2 regions of the Brevundimonas sp. ALps5 genome follow, and region 1 is predicted to be linked to the other one. Evidence: predicted binding sites of a transcription regulator. Region 1 holds the regulator's gene; the other holds the start of a gene.
What was found. Region 1 encodes LexA, which represses DNA repair genes until DNA is damaged. Its sites were predicted from a motif close to ATGTTCNCNANNTGTTCT; they were not measured.
Positions count from the first base shown of each region.

Region 2: the regulator LexA is predicted to act here: its motif matches at 4,849-4,866, upstream of recA (recombinase RecA).

Region 1 is NZ_CM178744.1:3,737,066-3,744,467, reverse strand. It holds gene ACW172_RS17900 (winged helix-turn-helix domain-containing protein) at 1-1,130, shown strand, start outside; gene ACW172_RS17895 (hypothetical protein) at 1,207-1,377, shown strand; gene ACW172_RS17890 (peptidoglycan-binding protein) at 1,374-1,571, opposite strand; gene ACW172_RS17885 (anthranilate synthase component II) at 1,692-2,282, shown strand; gene trpD (anthranilate phosphoribosyltransferase) at 2,287-3,327, shown strand; gene trpC (indole-3-glycerol phosphate synthase TrpC) at 3,324-4,124, shown strand; gene ACW172_RS17870 (hypothetical protein) at 4,121-4,810, opposite strand; gene lexA (transcriptional repressor LexA) at 4,915-5,610, shown strand; gene ACW172_RS17860 (ComEC/Rec2 family competence protein) at 5,793-7,402, opposite strand, start outside.
Region 2 is NZ_CM178744.1:748,885-756,286, reverse strand. It holds gene alaS (alanine--tRNA ligase) at 1-1,257, opposite strand, end outside; gene rraA (ribonuclease E activity regulator RraA) at 1,391-1,900, opposite strand; gene ACW172_RS03520 (hypothetical protein) at 1,951-2,160, opposite strand; gene ACW172_RS03515 (hypothetical protein) at 2,187-2,654, opposite strand; gene recA (recombinase RecA) at 3,671-4,753, opposite strand; gene ACW172_RS03505 (hypothetical protein) at 4,969-5,115, shown strand; gene ACW172_RS03500 (DUF1223 domain-containing protein) at 5,112-5,867, opposite strand; gene ACW172_RS03495 (M20/M25/M40 family metallo-hydrolase) at 5,928-7,402, opposite strand, start outside.

The DNA of each region.
Region 1 (7,402 bases):
GCCAGGCCGCGGCGCGCGAGCCGGTTGACCCCGAGGTCGAGCGGCTGGTCGTCAGGGCCCGCAGAGCCTTCGCCGCCTCCAATGAGGCCCGGCACCGGCGAGACTGGCCCCTCTCGATCCGGCTGGCGCAGAGCGCCGACGCCGACGCCGCCCGGGCCCTGGCCATCGATCCGACGTCCGCCGGCGCCCTGATGGTCCGCTACCAGGTCGACAACGGCCCCCAGTATCCGTGGCCCAATGAGAGCCAGGACGCGTTTCAGGCCCGATTGACGCGCGCCGCCGGCTATCTGTCGCGGGCCGTCGCCGCCGATCCCGACGATCCCGAGGTCCTCGTCGCGGCCGGAGAGGACTATCGTCAGAGCCTGCGTTGGGGCGACGCCGAACGGCTGCTCGAACGCGCGGTCGCCATCGATCCCAACTCGCCCGACGCCAACACCTGGTACGCCTACCACCTCGGCCTGATGGGACGGTGCGATCAGGGGCTCAAACACGCCCGCGTCGCGGCGGGCCTCGCCCCCGGGGACACCTGGCGTCAGCTCGCCATTCCTCGCCTGCTGCATTGCGCAGGCAAACGCGCCGAGGCGGCGGACGTCTATCGCGGGCTGCAGATTCGCGATCCGGCCAATGTCTTCCTGCTGCGCGAAATCTATCTGATGCGGCTGGGCGAGCGGAACGCCCCGGCCCTGCGCGCCCTCGCCGCCTTCACCCGCGACGTCCTGTGGCATGGCGCACCGCCGCCGCCGATCACGGCCCAGATCGGCCGTATCGGAGCTGCGGCCGACGCGCTCGACGGCCGTCCGCAGACCTTCCTGCGCCTGCTCGATGCTGATCGCGCCGTCTATGTCGCCGCCCCGTCCGACGCCCGCAAATTTGGCCGGACCCAGGGCGACGCCTGGTTCGTCCTGGCGCTCGAATACGCCGAGGCCGGGGCCACGGACCGGGCGCTGGAGGCCCTGCGCGAGGCGGTCGACCGGGGCTCGCTCTATCTTCCGTGGGCCCTGCCCTACGGTCCCACCGAATTCCCGCCCGCGGTCAGCGGCGACCCGGCCTGGGCCGCACTGTGGAAATCATCCCCGGGCCTGACGGACCTGATGAATCGACGCGCCCGGGCAAGATCGCTGCGGGACTGACACCGCGCGCCTGTGGTCCGGTACGGATCGAAACAGCCTCGCTGCCGTTGTTGTTAATCAACGAACGGAGATCGCTATGTCGACGATCCAGGACAACCATGTGGAAGAGACGACCGAAGAGGCCCGTCAGGGTGAGAACGTGAAGGGCATGACCTCGGTGCTCGGGGTGTCGATCGCGGCCGTCGCCGTCCTCTTCGCCCTGATCCTTCTGGTCTTCTTCGGCTTTACGGCCGGCTGGTTCGGCTAGTTCTCGAACTGGTCCTGGTAGACCGGGTCCTTCATCGCGAAGCCCGGTCCCAGCACCATGACGCCCGCCAGCAACACCGCGGCGCTGGCGGCAAGAAACGCGGCCCCGAGCGCGCCCAGCGAACTGCCCGGACGCTCTGGCATCTCGACCAGCAGGGCGCGGGCCTGTTCGATCTCGGCGGCGGTATCGATCACGCGGGGGACTCTCCGACAGGGACCCGATCTGAACGCCACGATGGTTAACGTCCGGTGTCTATCCCGGTCCAGAGCAAGCTTCGGCTTGGCGCGGAGGATTTCAGGTCCTAGAACCGCCGCATGATCCTCGTCGTCGATAACTACGACAGCTTTACCTACAACCTCGTCCACTACCTCGCGGAACTGGGCGCGGAGACGCACGTCGTCCGCAATGACGACCTGACGACCGCCGAGGCCTGGGCGCTGAAACCCGAAGCCGTCCTGCTGTCGCCGGGCCCCTGCGCCCCCGATCAGGCCGGCATCTGCCTGCCGCTGATCGACACCGCGCCGCTGGACATGCCGATCCTCGGGGTCTGCCTGGGACATCAGGCCATCGGTCAGGCGATGGGCGGCCACGTCGTGCGCGCCAAGGCCCTGATGCACGGCAAGACCTCGCCGATCATCCATGAGGGCAAGGGCATGTTCTCGGGGCTCCCCTCGCCCTTCACCGCCACCCGCTATCACTCGCTGGCCGTGCAGCGCGAAACCCTGCCCAATACGCTTCAGGTCACCGCCTGGACCGAGGATGGCGAGATCATGGGCTTCCAGCACCACGAGCGGCCGATCCACGGAGTCCAGTTCCACCCCGAGTCGATCGCCACCGAACACGGCCATGAGATGTTGGCCAACTTCCTCGATCTGGCGGGCGTCAAGCGTCTGGCCATGGTCTGAGGCCATGGCGGAGGCCGGATTCAAGCCGCTATTGGCCAAGCTGGTCGACGGCCAGCCCCTGACCTCGGCCGAGGCCGGCGACTTCTTCGCCGCCTGTCTGCGCGGCGAGCCCACCCCGGCCCAGGTCGCCGCCGCCGTCACGGCCCTGCGCATGCGCGGCGAGACGGTGGACGAGATCGCCGCCTTCGCAGGCGAGATGCGCAAGGCCGCCCTGACGCTGGACCATGACTACGACGTCATCGACACCTGCGGCACCGGCGGCGACGGCGCCCACACCTTCAACATCTCGACGGCCGCAGCCCTGGTGCTGGCCGGCGCGGGTCTGAAGGTCGCCAAACACGGCAACCGGGCCATGAGCTCGAAATCCGGCTCCTCCGACGTCCTCGGCGTCCTCGGCGTCGACCTGACCGCCGGGCTGGAGCAGCAGAAGGCCGCGCTGGACGAGGCCGGCATCGCCTTCCTCTTCGCCCCCGCCTACCACGGCGCCATGCGCCACGTCGGCCCGGTCCGCGCCGAGATCGGCTTCCGCACCGTCTTCAACCTGCTCGGCCCCCTGTCCAATCCGGCCGGGGCCAAGCGTCAGGTCATGGGCGTCTATGATCCGCGCCTGCTCGAGCCTCTGGCCGAGGTCCTCGGCCGTCTGGGGGCCACGCGCGCCTGGACCGTCCACGGTCAGGGCCTCGACGAACTGACCACCACGGGCGTCAGCGAGGTCGCGGAGTGGAAGGACGGCGCCGTCCGCCGCTTCACCGTCACGCCCGAGGACGCCGGCCTGCCCCGCGCCGACATCGAAGCCCTGCGTGGCGGCGACGCCGAGACCAATGCCGAGGCCCTGAGCGCCCTACTGGCCGGTCAGACCGGCCCCTACCGCGACGTGGTCCTGCTGAACGCCGCCGCCGCCCTCGTGGTCGCGGACAAGGCCGATGACCTCAAGTCCGGCGTCGCCCTCGCCGCCGCCGCCATCGATGACGGCAACGCCGCCGAAGCTCTCGCCGCCCTCGCGCGGATCACCTCCACGCCCCTGCCGATCGAAGACCTCGTATGACCGCGCCCCGCGAAGACGTTCTGGCCAGGATCGCCGCCTACAAGCGCGAGGACGTCGCCGTCCGCAAGGCCGCCCAGTCGCAGTCCGAGATCGAATCCTCGGCCATGATCGCCGGCATGCCGCGCGGCTTCCGCCACAGCCTCGAGAAGCACGCCGCCCCCGGCCGTCCCGCCCTGATCGCCGAGATCAAGAAGGCTAGCCCCTCTAAGGGCCTGATCCGCGAGGACTTCGATCCGCCGGCGCTGGCGCAAGCCTATGAGGCCGGCGGCGCGGCCTGTCTGTCGGTCCTGACCGACGGTCCGAGCTTCCAGGGCGCCGACGACTATCTGGTCCAGGCCCGGGCCGCCGTCACCCTGCCCTGCCTGCGCAAGGACTTCCTCGTCGATCCCTGGCAGGTGGCCGAGAGCCGCGCGCTCGGCGCCGACTGCATCCTGATCATCCTGGCCATGATCGACGACGTCCTCGCCGCCGAACTGCTGGCCGAGGCCCGCCGATTTGGCATGGACTCCCTGATCGAGACCCATGACGAGCTGGAGATGGCCCGCGCCGTCACGCTCGGCGGCGACCTGATCGGGGTCAACAACAGGTCCCTGCGCACCTTCGAGGTCGACCTCGGCACGACCGCCCGCCTGTCGCATCTGGCCCCGAAGAACGCCCTTCTGGTCGCCGAGAGCGGCGTCTTCACCCCCGACGACGTCGCCGACGTCTGCATGGCCGGCGCCCGCGCCATCCTCGTCGGCGAAAGTCTGATGCGCCAGCCGGACGTCGAGGCTGCGACAAGGGCCCTGCTGGACTAGGCCACGGCCTTCTCGGGCGGATAGATCAGGGTCTCGCGACCGATCTCATCGGCCGGGACCTCGGCGATGTCGCCTAGCACCTCGCACAGAACGCTCCAGCTCAGCGCATCGCTCACCCGCGCGCCCTGCCCGGCCAGCCGTCCGAAGTTCAGGGGAGCGGTGCGCCGTGCAAGGTCGCCGACGGTGTCGAGGCCCTTGGGCAGTCGTCCACGGTCGAGGCTGCCCAGAACTCCGGCCGCGATCACGGCGGCGACGCCCGTAACGGCCACTGCCGGAAGGCTGGCGAAGAGCCCGACGAAAACGCACAGAAGCGCTCCGGCTCCGATCAGAAAGGCTGCAAGGGCCAGCATACCGCCCTCGTGCTGCGGCAGGGTAAGGCTCGTGATCCTGCCCAGCGTCCGCAGCGCCCGTTTTGAACGCGTCCGGAAAACCGGCGGCAAGGGCGTCGCGGGGGCGATCCGTTCGTCCATACCCATTGCGGTCAGTCCCCGGCGCAGGCGGTAGAAGATCATGCTGGTCTCGCAGGCGCCCTCTCGCGCGGGCAACCGCCGGACAAGCACGTCGTGGAGGGCGCCCACGGTCGGCACGGCTTGCAGTTCGTCGGGCGTCAAACGAAGGTCGAACACCGCCTCGACAGCAGCCTCCGCGTCCTCGTCGCCGATCAGGTTCAGGCTCGCTCGGATCATCCGGACAGCCTAGGCCAGAACCCCTTCACCGTTAAGTTGACATTAGTGAAGAACACTTACAGAACATCGACAACGGTTCACGTCTTGTTCTGAAGGCTCCTCCCATGCTCACGCGCAAGCAGCACGAACTCCTGATGTTCATCCACGAACGCATCAAGGAGACCGGCGTCTCCCCCTCGTTCGACGAGATGAAGGAGGCGCTGGATCTGGCGTCCAAGTCGGGCATCCACCGGCTGATCACGGCCCTGGAGGAGCGCGGCTTCATCCGCCGCCTCGCCCACCGCGCCCGCGCCCTTGAGGTGACCAAGCTGCCGGAACAGGCGACGACGGGTCCGATTCGCGGCCGCGCCCCCTTCACCCCGGCGGTGATCGAGGGCGGCGGACGCTCGGCGCCGGTCTCCGAAGCCGCCAACGACACTCGCGAACTGGTTCTGGTCGGCAAGATCGCCGCCGGCGTGCCCATCGCCGCCATCCAGGGCGACAACGGCCGCTATCAGGTGCCCGAGGCCATGCTGGGCGCCGGCGAACACTATATGCTCGAGATCGAGGGCGACTCGATGATCGAGGCCGGCATCCTCAACGGCGATCTGGTGGTCATCAAACGCGTCGACACCGCCTCCTCGGGCGAGATCGTCGTGGCCCTCGTCGAAGGCGAGGAAGCCACCCTCAAGCGCCTGCGCAAGAAGGGCCAGTCCATCGCCCTCGAACCCGCCAACCGCAACTACGAAACCCGCATCTTCGGCCCCGACCAGGTCGAGGTCCAGGGCAAGCTGGTCGGCCTGATCCGTCAGTATCACTAACTCAATATCGTCATCCTCCGGCAAGCCGCCGCTTGGCGGCGCAGACCGGGGGACCCAGCGGCGCGCGGGAGCGCGACCCTGTCGCGGGTGCTGACTTCAACCACCTCGGTTGAACAGATCGCCTGTGGCGCCGCTGGGTCCCCCGGTCTCGCTATGCTCGCCGGAGGATGACGAAAGAAAACTCATTCAGCTCGCGGGCTCCACGGCCGGTCCCCCCTTACCTCCGCCGTCCACACCGCCTTCCAGCCCGCGCCCGAGCGCCATAGCTCCACCGCCCCGCCACGCCTGAAGTCGACCTCGTCCAGCACCAGCGTCTGCGCGCACCCCCCTGGAATGCTTGCCACCGCCGCCCGCACACTGACGACCGGCGCCGCCCCGCACAGGGCTGACAGCACCGGCTCCGACGGGGGCTTCGTCCCCCACCACAACGCCACCGGCGCCGCATCCCGCACGTCCGGCGCACAGGCGAACCGCCCGCAGACCCAGCCCTCCTCCGGCCGGTCTGTCAGCGTCAGCCCCCTTCGCCGCGACCACAGGTCGGCCGCGAACTCGCGCACCCCCGGCCTTACCGCCACGGCCTGCGTCCCTGAGTGAAACGCCGCATTGGTCCCGCCGTCACCGATCCACAAATCGGGTGTCGGGGCCCTCGGCCACAGCATCACCGCCGCCGCTAACGGCAGCCCCAGCCACCTCAACCGCCCCTTCCACAGACAGATGAACAGCACGCCGAGAAAGGCGATCGGCAGCACATAATCCGGCGCGCTCGGCACTGTCCTGACCGCCCCCGGCAGGTCCGCTGTCCAGTGTCCGATGGCCAGCATCAGGTCGATGCCCTTGCCCGCGACCCACAGGAAGGGCGCGCCCAGCCCCACGGGCTCCAGCAGCGCGCCCAGCGCCAGCGCTGGCATCATCACGAAGTCCGCCACCGGCGACGTCAGCAGATTGGCCCCCAGCCCATAGACCGCCGTCCGGTTGAAATGCTGCATGGCGAACGGTCCGGTCGCCAGCCCCGCGACCAGACTGGCCGTCACCGCCGCCACGATCCATCCGCCGATCCTCTGTACGATCAGTATGGGCAGGGGCGCCGAAATCTCCCTGACCCGCGCCGGCCAGCTTTCGACCAGGGCGACCAGCGCCGCCGTCGCCGCGAACGACATCTGGAAGCCCGGCGTCACGATGGCCTCGGGCTGGAGCGCCAGCACGACCAGGGCGGCGACGGCCAGGGCGTGCATGGTGATCGCCTGCCGGTCCAGCAGGATGGCCAGAAAGGCGATGGAATAGGTGATGGCGGCCCGCTCGGCCGGTGGCGGCGCCCCCGAGATGATCAGGTAGGTCGCGACCGCGACCAGCCCCGCGACCGCCGCCACCTTCTTGCCCGACACCCTCAGCGCCACCCACGGGATCGCCGCCACGGCCAGCCGCACCGCGAAGAAGACGAACCCGCCCACGACCGCCATATGCAGACCCGAGATCGACAGGATGTGGGCGAGGCCCGAGTCCCGCATGGAGTCGAGGTCGTCACGCTCGATCCAGGTCTCGTGCCCGGTCACCATGGCCGCCGCGACGCCGCCGGTGCGCGGCCCCAGCCGGTCGACGATCTTCTGCGCGAGCCCGAACCGGATCGCATTGATCCTCATGTCCAGTCGCAGCCCCCACGGCGGCTCGGGCAGGACGGCGGGCCGCGTCGGCGACAGGGCGAAGGCCGTCCCGCCCATCCCCTCGAAGAAGGCGTTGCGGCCGAAATCATAGGCGCCCGGACTGGCCGGGGCCGGCGGCGGATTGAGGATGGCGA
Region 2 (7,402 bases), 1.2 Mb from region 1:
GAAGCCGTCGACATTGACCGAATAGCCGCGACGGCGCGCCTCGTCCTGGGTCAGGTCGAGCGGGAAGCCGTAGGTGTCGGACAGGGTGAAGGCCGTCTGGCCGTCCAGCATGTCGCCGGGCTTGAAGTCCTGGGTGGCGGCGTCGAACAGGGCCATGCCGCGGCCCAGCGTCGTGCGGAAGCGGATCTCTTCCTGCTTCAGCGTGTCCTCGATGAAGGCCTGGGCGCGGCCGAGCTCGGGATAGGCCTCGCCCATTTCCGACACCAGGGTCGGCACCAGACGGTGCATCAGGGGATCCGAGGCGCCCAGCAGGTGGGCGTGGCGCATGGCGCGGCGCATGATCCGGCGCAGGACGTAGCCTCGGCCCTCGTTCGACGGCGTCACCCCGTCGGCGATCAGGAAGGAGGACGAGCGCAGGTGGTCGGCGATGACCCGGTGGCTGCCGGCCCGCTCGCCCTCGGCCTTGGTCGAGGTCGCCTCTTCCGAGGCGGCGATCAGGGTGCGGAACAGGTCGGTCTCGAACACCGAATGCACGCCCTGCAGCACGGTGGTCATCCGCTCCAGACCCATGCCGGTGTCGACCGAGGGCTTGGGCAGTTTGCGAACGATCTCGTCGTTCTCCTTCTCGAACTGCATGAAGACGTTGTTCCAGATCTCCACGAACCGGTCGCCGTCCTCATCGGGCGAACCCGGAGGGCCGCCGGCGACCTTGTCGCCGTGGTCCCAGAAGATCTCGGTGCAGGGGCCGCACGGACCGCTATCGCCCATGGCCCAGAAATTGTCCGAGCCGGCGATGCGGATGATCTTGTCGTCGGAGAAGCCGGTGACCTTCTTCCAGATCGCGGCGGCCTCGTCGTCGTCGATATAGACGGTGACCAGCAGGCGCTTGGGATCCAGACCGAAGTCCTTGGTCACCAGGTTCCAGGCGCGGTCGATCGCGTGTTCCTTGAAATAGTCGCCGAACGAGAAGTTGCCGAGCATTTCGAAGAAGGTCAGGTGGCGCGCCGTATAGCCGACGTTGTCCAGATCGTTGTGCTTGCCGCCCGCGCGGACGCATTTTTGCGAGCTGGTGGCGCGCGGATACGGAGGCGTGGCGGCGCCGGTGAAATAGTCCTTGAACGGCACCATGCCCGCGTTGACGAACATCAGCGTCGGGTCGTTCTGCGGCACCAGCGGGGCCGACTGGACCTTGGCGTGACCATCGGCCGCGAAGAAGTCGAGGTAGGTCGAACGGATCTGCTTCAGGGTCACGGTCATGGGGCGTCTCGGGCGGTCTTGAATACACGGGCGTCGGAATACAGCCGGGTCGCACGCGTCGAACAGGCGGAACGGGCGTCATATAGGGGTTTTGGCGCCGACGCATCACCCTGTTGCGCGATGGCGCCGGACCTTAGTCGAGCGGCAGGGCGTGGGGCGCCACGACGATCCCGTCCTCGTCGCTGTACAGCCACTGGCCGGGGGCGAAGGTGACGCCGCCGAAAGTGACAGGGATGTCTGCCTCGCCCGCGCCGGTCTTGGCGCTCTTGGCCGGATTGGTCCCCAGGGCCTTGAGGCCGAGGTTCAGGGCGCCGATGGCGACGCTGTCACGGATCGCGCCGTTGACCACCACTCCGGCCCAGCCGTTTTCGACCGCCAGACCGGCGATGATGTCGCCCACCAGGGCCCGGTTGAGGGAGCCGCCGCCATCGATCACCAGCACCGCCTCCTCTCCGGGCGAGGACAGGGTGGATTTCACCAGGGCGTTGTCCTCGAACACCTTCAGCGTCCGCACCGGGCCGTGAAAGCGGGCGCGGCCGCCGAGGTTTCTGAACTGCAGAGGGCAGGAGCTGAGGATCGCCTCATGGGCGTCGATCAGGTCGGCGGTCGCGGGGGAGGCGACGGCAGGGGAGGCTTCAGGCATGGGGGCGCTCCGGGAGGAGGGGCCACTGTGCCGGGCGTGGACGCGGGCGGCTAGTCCTCGATCTCGTCGTCACCGTCTTCGACGACCGCGTCGTCATCGGCCGAGATGAGGGCGTCGAGGGCCTCGATGATGGCGTCCAGCTGTTCGGCGGTAGCCTCGACGGTGATCATCCCGCCCTTGTCGCCGCCGATTTCCAGCAGATAGCCGTCGTCGGTTTCGGCCAGGTTGAACTGGGCCAGCTTCTGAATGGGGGCGGCCATGGGGAAACTCCGGGCAGGCGTGAAACTCAGGCCTTGGGGCCTAGCATCCGCGAGGCGGTGAAGGCGAGGGCCAGGCCGAACAGGACGTGGGCCAGAAGGCCGAGGCCGAGCATGACGGCGGTCGGCGCGTGCCGCTCGGGCGCGTTGGACAGGGGCACGACGATGGCGTTCATGATCCCGTAGACGCAGACGCCGAACACCGGGCCGGCGACCAGCGGCTTCTTGAGCAGCACCGGCACCTGACCGGCCGCGAGGACGAAGATGCCGGCGAAAATGATGGCGATGGCGAAGTGGGACACGAGGCCCAACGCCGCCGCCTGAAGTCCGCCCTTGAACGACGCCTTGCCCAGCCAGCCGCTGGCCACGGACTGCAGGATCACCACCGGCGTCGCCGGGCGATAGATGACGAAGGCGGTCAGGATATCGGCCGCCCCACCCGCCAGACCGGCAAGCAGGATGGCGACGGGCGTGTTCGCCCGCGATCTTCTGGACATGTCTCCCCCTCGGAAACGGCGCTCCCTCCCCGGAGCGGGGATGAGCGTCGCGCTTCGGCTGGGCGGTTTCAAGAGGGGGCCACTGCGTCGAGCGAATCCGGGATGTCCGGAAGACGCGCGTGGGATCAGGTCGCAGGCCGACCCGTTGCGGACATTGGCCATGATGACTGTTAGGCTAGGCTGTGCCGCTGCCAGAGAAGGGTATCCTGTGTCTTCTGCAAGCCCAACTGAACCAACTTGGCTGTTCCGCATGAGCAACAAGGGGGCGATCTGCAGCTGGATTTTGACTGCATGTATCGCTGCGGGCTGCCTAGTCCTTTTCCCTGCTTTGTCCGATTGGAAGGGCGCGCGATATTCGGCGGCAAACGCAAACGTCGTTTTTTACATAAGTGCAGCTAGTGCAACGTTCTTTTTTCTTGTTTCACTCTATGCAACTTTTGTCCGACTTACGAGCAAAGGGGCAATTTACATATGCGGAAACGTTTTCGGTATATTTTCTCAACTTCGTTGGAGGAGGTTCAAACTCGACGAGGCGTTAGAAATACGACCGGGAAAGCCCTCGTGGGTGACAAGTTCCATAATCATCACGGGCTCGGACGGGGTTCACACCATCGACCTTGCGTATGTCCACGGCTCGCCGTCGGAAGTGGCCTACCGTCTGAATGCGTATCGTTCCGTTTGATCAAACGGATGATTGCACCTGCACGGCGCTAAGCCCGCTTCCCACCCATAGCGGACATTGTGGAGGCCCGGTTTGGAGGAGGTCCCGAAGGCGCGGGCGGATTGGCGAGCGGTGTCGGCTGATACGGCGCTGGCCAAGGAAAAAGGGCCGCCTCGCTTGCGCGGGGCGGCCCTTGCTCGCTCCGGCCCGAGCCCCGCGGGGTCGGCGGCGGGTCGCGGGGACCAGCCGGAGGGAGTGTGGGTGGGGATGATGAGTAGAGGCCGCCGAGTCCGGACGCCCCCTCCACCCCGACGCAAGCGCGTCGCGGTCCCCCTCCCCCGATGGGGGAGGATTTCTATCCCTCCATATCCTGGCCTTCGTCAGGCTCGGGCGAGCCCAGCAGGTCTTCGGCGATCTTGTTCTGCGACTTGCGGACCTTGTCCTCGATGGCATCGGCCATGTCGGGGTTGGCCTTGAGGAAGGCGCGGACGTTCTCGCGGCCCTGACCGATGCGGGTCGAGTCATAGGAAAACCAGCTGCCCGACTTCTCGATCACCCCGGCCTTGACGCCCAGGTCAATGACCTCGCCCAGCTTGGAGATGCCCTCGCCGTACATGATGTCGAAGATGACCTCGCGGAACGGCGGGGCGACCTTGTTCTTGACCACCTTGACCCGGGTGGTGTTGCCCGTGACCTCGTCGCGGTCCTTGATCGCGCCGGTGCGGCGGATGTCCAGACGGACGGAGGCGTAGAACTTCAGCGCATTGCCGCCCGTCGTCGTTTCCGGCGAGCCGTACATGACGCCGATCTTGTGGCGGATCTGGTTGATGAACAGGACGATGCACTGCGTCTTGTTGATCGAGCCCGTCAGCTTGCGCAGGGCCTGAGACATCAGGCGGGCCTGAAGACCCGGCAGGCTGTCGCCCATCTCGCCCTCGATTTCGGCGCGGGGCGTAAGCGCCGCGACCGAGTCGACCACCACGATGTCGACCGCGCCAGAACGGACCAGGGTGTCGACGATTTCCAGCGCCTGTTCGCCGTTATCGGGCTGGGAGACCAGCAGTTCGTCGAGGTTGACGCCCAGCTTCTGGGCATAGGAAGGATCCAGCGCGTGTTCGGCGTCGACGAAGGCGGCGGTGCCGCCCGCCTTCTGGATCTCGGCCACCGTGTGCAGGGCGAGGGTGGTCTTGCCCGAGGATTCAGGGCCGAAGACCTCGATCACCCGGCCCCGCGGCAGGCCGCCGATGCCGAGCGCGATGTCGAGGCCGAGCGAACCCGTCGAGACCGAGGGGATGACCTCGGCGACGCCGTTCTTGCCCAGTTTCATCACCGAGCCCTTGCCGAAGGCGCGATCGATCTGCGCGATCGCCGCCTCCAGGGCGCGCTGCTTGTCGCCGTCTTCCTTGCCCACCAATTTCAATGCCGCCTGCGAAGCCATCTTACCGCTCTCCCTTGCCATGATTCCCATCGATGCTTGGGAGAGACCCGCCGTGGACCCGCTCCCTGTGAACAGATGTAGAACACGCTTTCGGGGTGTTGCCAAGACGTTCCGGAGAACATCAGTGGAACGTTTTCGGGGCATGCGACCGTTTCTGACGCATCACGGCGGCGTGTTGACCGCAACCGTGGCGGCCGCCGATCGTTAACGACGGCATGACCTGCCACCATCAGCCTCACGAACACGACTATCGCGCCGCGACCGCCTCGGGCGATCTCGCGGCCTTTCTGCATCGCCACAACCGCCTTCTGATTGCAGGCGGCGCGGCGGTCGCCGCCGTGCTGCTGCTGACGATTCTCTAGAGACGCGCAGCCGCCAGAATCGGGCCGCCGCCGGGGCTCTGGACGAGGACTGCCGTTCGAAGACCGTCACGGGTCGCGGCAGGCAGGGCATAGCCCACGGTCCGGCCGTTCCAGCCCCCGAGCCGCACCAGTTCGCGCACGACGTCGACATGCGGCAGGGTCCGGCCGCCATTCTCGCCCCGCCGCACCGGGACCTCGACGACACGGGGGTCGTATCGCACGAGCCAGACGTCGGCCGGCCTGGCAGGCGCGGCGCCTCCGGCCAGCCCGACGCCGCCTTCGCGGAACACCACGGTCGGGCCGGTAAAGGCGCGGTGGCCGCGGATCAGTCGTTCGATCTCGACCAGATTCTGGCCGACGACATCGGCGCGACCGTCGACCACGACCTGTGGCGTCCAGACATTGTCGTTGCCCAGGCCGTTCTGATAGGCGCGCTGGCGGGCCGTGAAGACCGGGCTGCCGAAGGTGTCGGTCCAGCCGAGTTGGTCCCAGTAGGTGACGCCGAAGCTGAGAGCAAGAATCTCGGGCCGGGCCGCAAGGCGCGTCAGATTGGCGTTGGCGGGCGGACAGGAACTGCACCCCTGGCTGGTGAACAGTTCCACGACGGTGAGACCGGGCGCGGGAACGCCGGCGCCGGCCGGCGTCGCGGCGACATGACCGGCGACCAGGGCCGCGACGAGCGCGGAGACGCCGACCACCAGGCCGAGGCCGCGACGCACGGCGCGCGAAGAGAAGGCGGGGATGGACGACATGGCGACGCTCCGGAGTGACGCCGGTGAGTTCGCCGGAGCGGGCGCTGCGGTTACGCGCCCCTACCGGGCCGCGACCGCGGCGGGCGCCGCCATCGGCGCCTCGAAGCGAGCGGTCATCGACACGCCGCAGGCGAAGATCAGACAGGCGGTCGCGCAGCCGGCCAGGGCCCGGCGCACCTGATGCGGAGCCAGAGGCCGCACGAACATAAGGATCAGCAGGCCGAGCAGGGCCAGCACGGCCGGATAATCCATGCCGATGCCGAGGAAGACGGGGTGGGCCAGGCTGACGATCCAGCCGCCGCCGACGGCGCCGACGATCGCGGCCGGGATCATCGACCCCGCGCTGACCATCCGCGCCCCGATCAGGGCCGAAAGCGCCGCCGCCGCCGCCGCGGTCAGGGCCGGCCAGATCAGCAGGAAGGCGGCCTCGGGGGCCAGGGCCTGGATCGCCGTCCCCATCAGGCCGATCAGCAGGATCAGGCCCAGCCAGCCGCCCCAGACGGAGCGCGGCGCGGCCTGCGACCACAGGCTCAGCCCCACGGCGACGACGGAGGCCCCGGTCACGATGGGATCGAAGCCTCCCATCAGATTGGCGGCCACGGCCGCGACGATGATCGCTCCCGCCAGCACCTTGCGGCCGACGATGTCGCGCCCCGCCAGGGCCGCCAGAGCGACGGCGAGGACGGTCAGGGCCGCTCCGCCCTCGATCCACGGCAGGCGGCGCAACAGGACATAATAGGTATCGGCCGAGGTCACCCGGCTGGCGATTGGCCCGGCCAGCAGCCGCACCGCCTGGGCCAGGACCAGACCCGTCGTCAGGAACCACAACCCGCCCAGCAGGCCGCGTCCGATATCGGCGAACGCAAGGTCGGTCGCGTGTCGCCCGCCCCAGACGGCGAACAGGAACAGGGCCGCGGTGATCGCGATCAGGACCCAGCCCGTCGCCGGGGCGTGGGCGAGGATCAGGTGGTCGAGGACGTCGGCATAGACCCGGCTCTCCGTCGCCTTGGGCAGGGCGGGGGCGCGCAGCAGGGCGTCGGTCGCCTCCAGCGCCTGTGAGCCGATGTGCTGGACGCTGCCCTGATCCAGGGCGTCCGGCGTCGAGGTCGGGGAATGGTACTGCGACGGCCGGCCGATGAAGGCCAGGTTGATCCCGGGCAGCCCCTGTTTGCGCGGTACGGTGAAGTCGGTGCCGTTCGGCATCAGGCTGTAGATCAGGACCGCCAGCGAGTTGCTGGTCGCCCCGCCGTCCGCCTTGGCCGCCGCCCGGGTGAACAGGTCGATGGTCTGGCGGTTGCCCGGACCCGTCTCGAACATCATGGCCCGTCCGCCGCCGCCCCGGGCCTCCAGATTGACGATGGCCCCGGCGCGGCCGCGCAAGGGGTGGGTCGTGAAGAAGTTGCGCGCCCCGTCCAGTCCAAGTTCCTCGCCGTCGGTCAGCAGGACGATCAGGTCGCGCTCGGCCGGACCGCGCGCCTTGATGGCCCGCACGGCTTCCAGAATGGCCGCCACGCCCGCGGTGTCGTCGGCGGCGC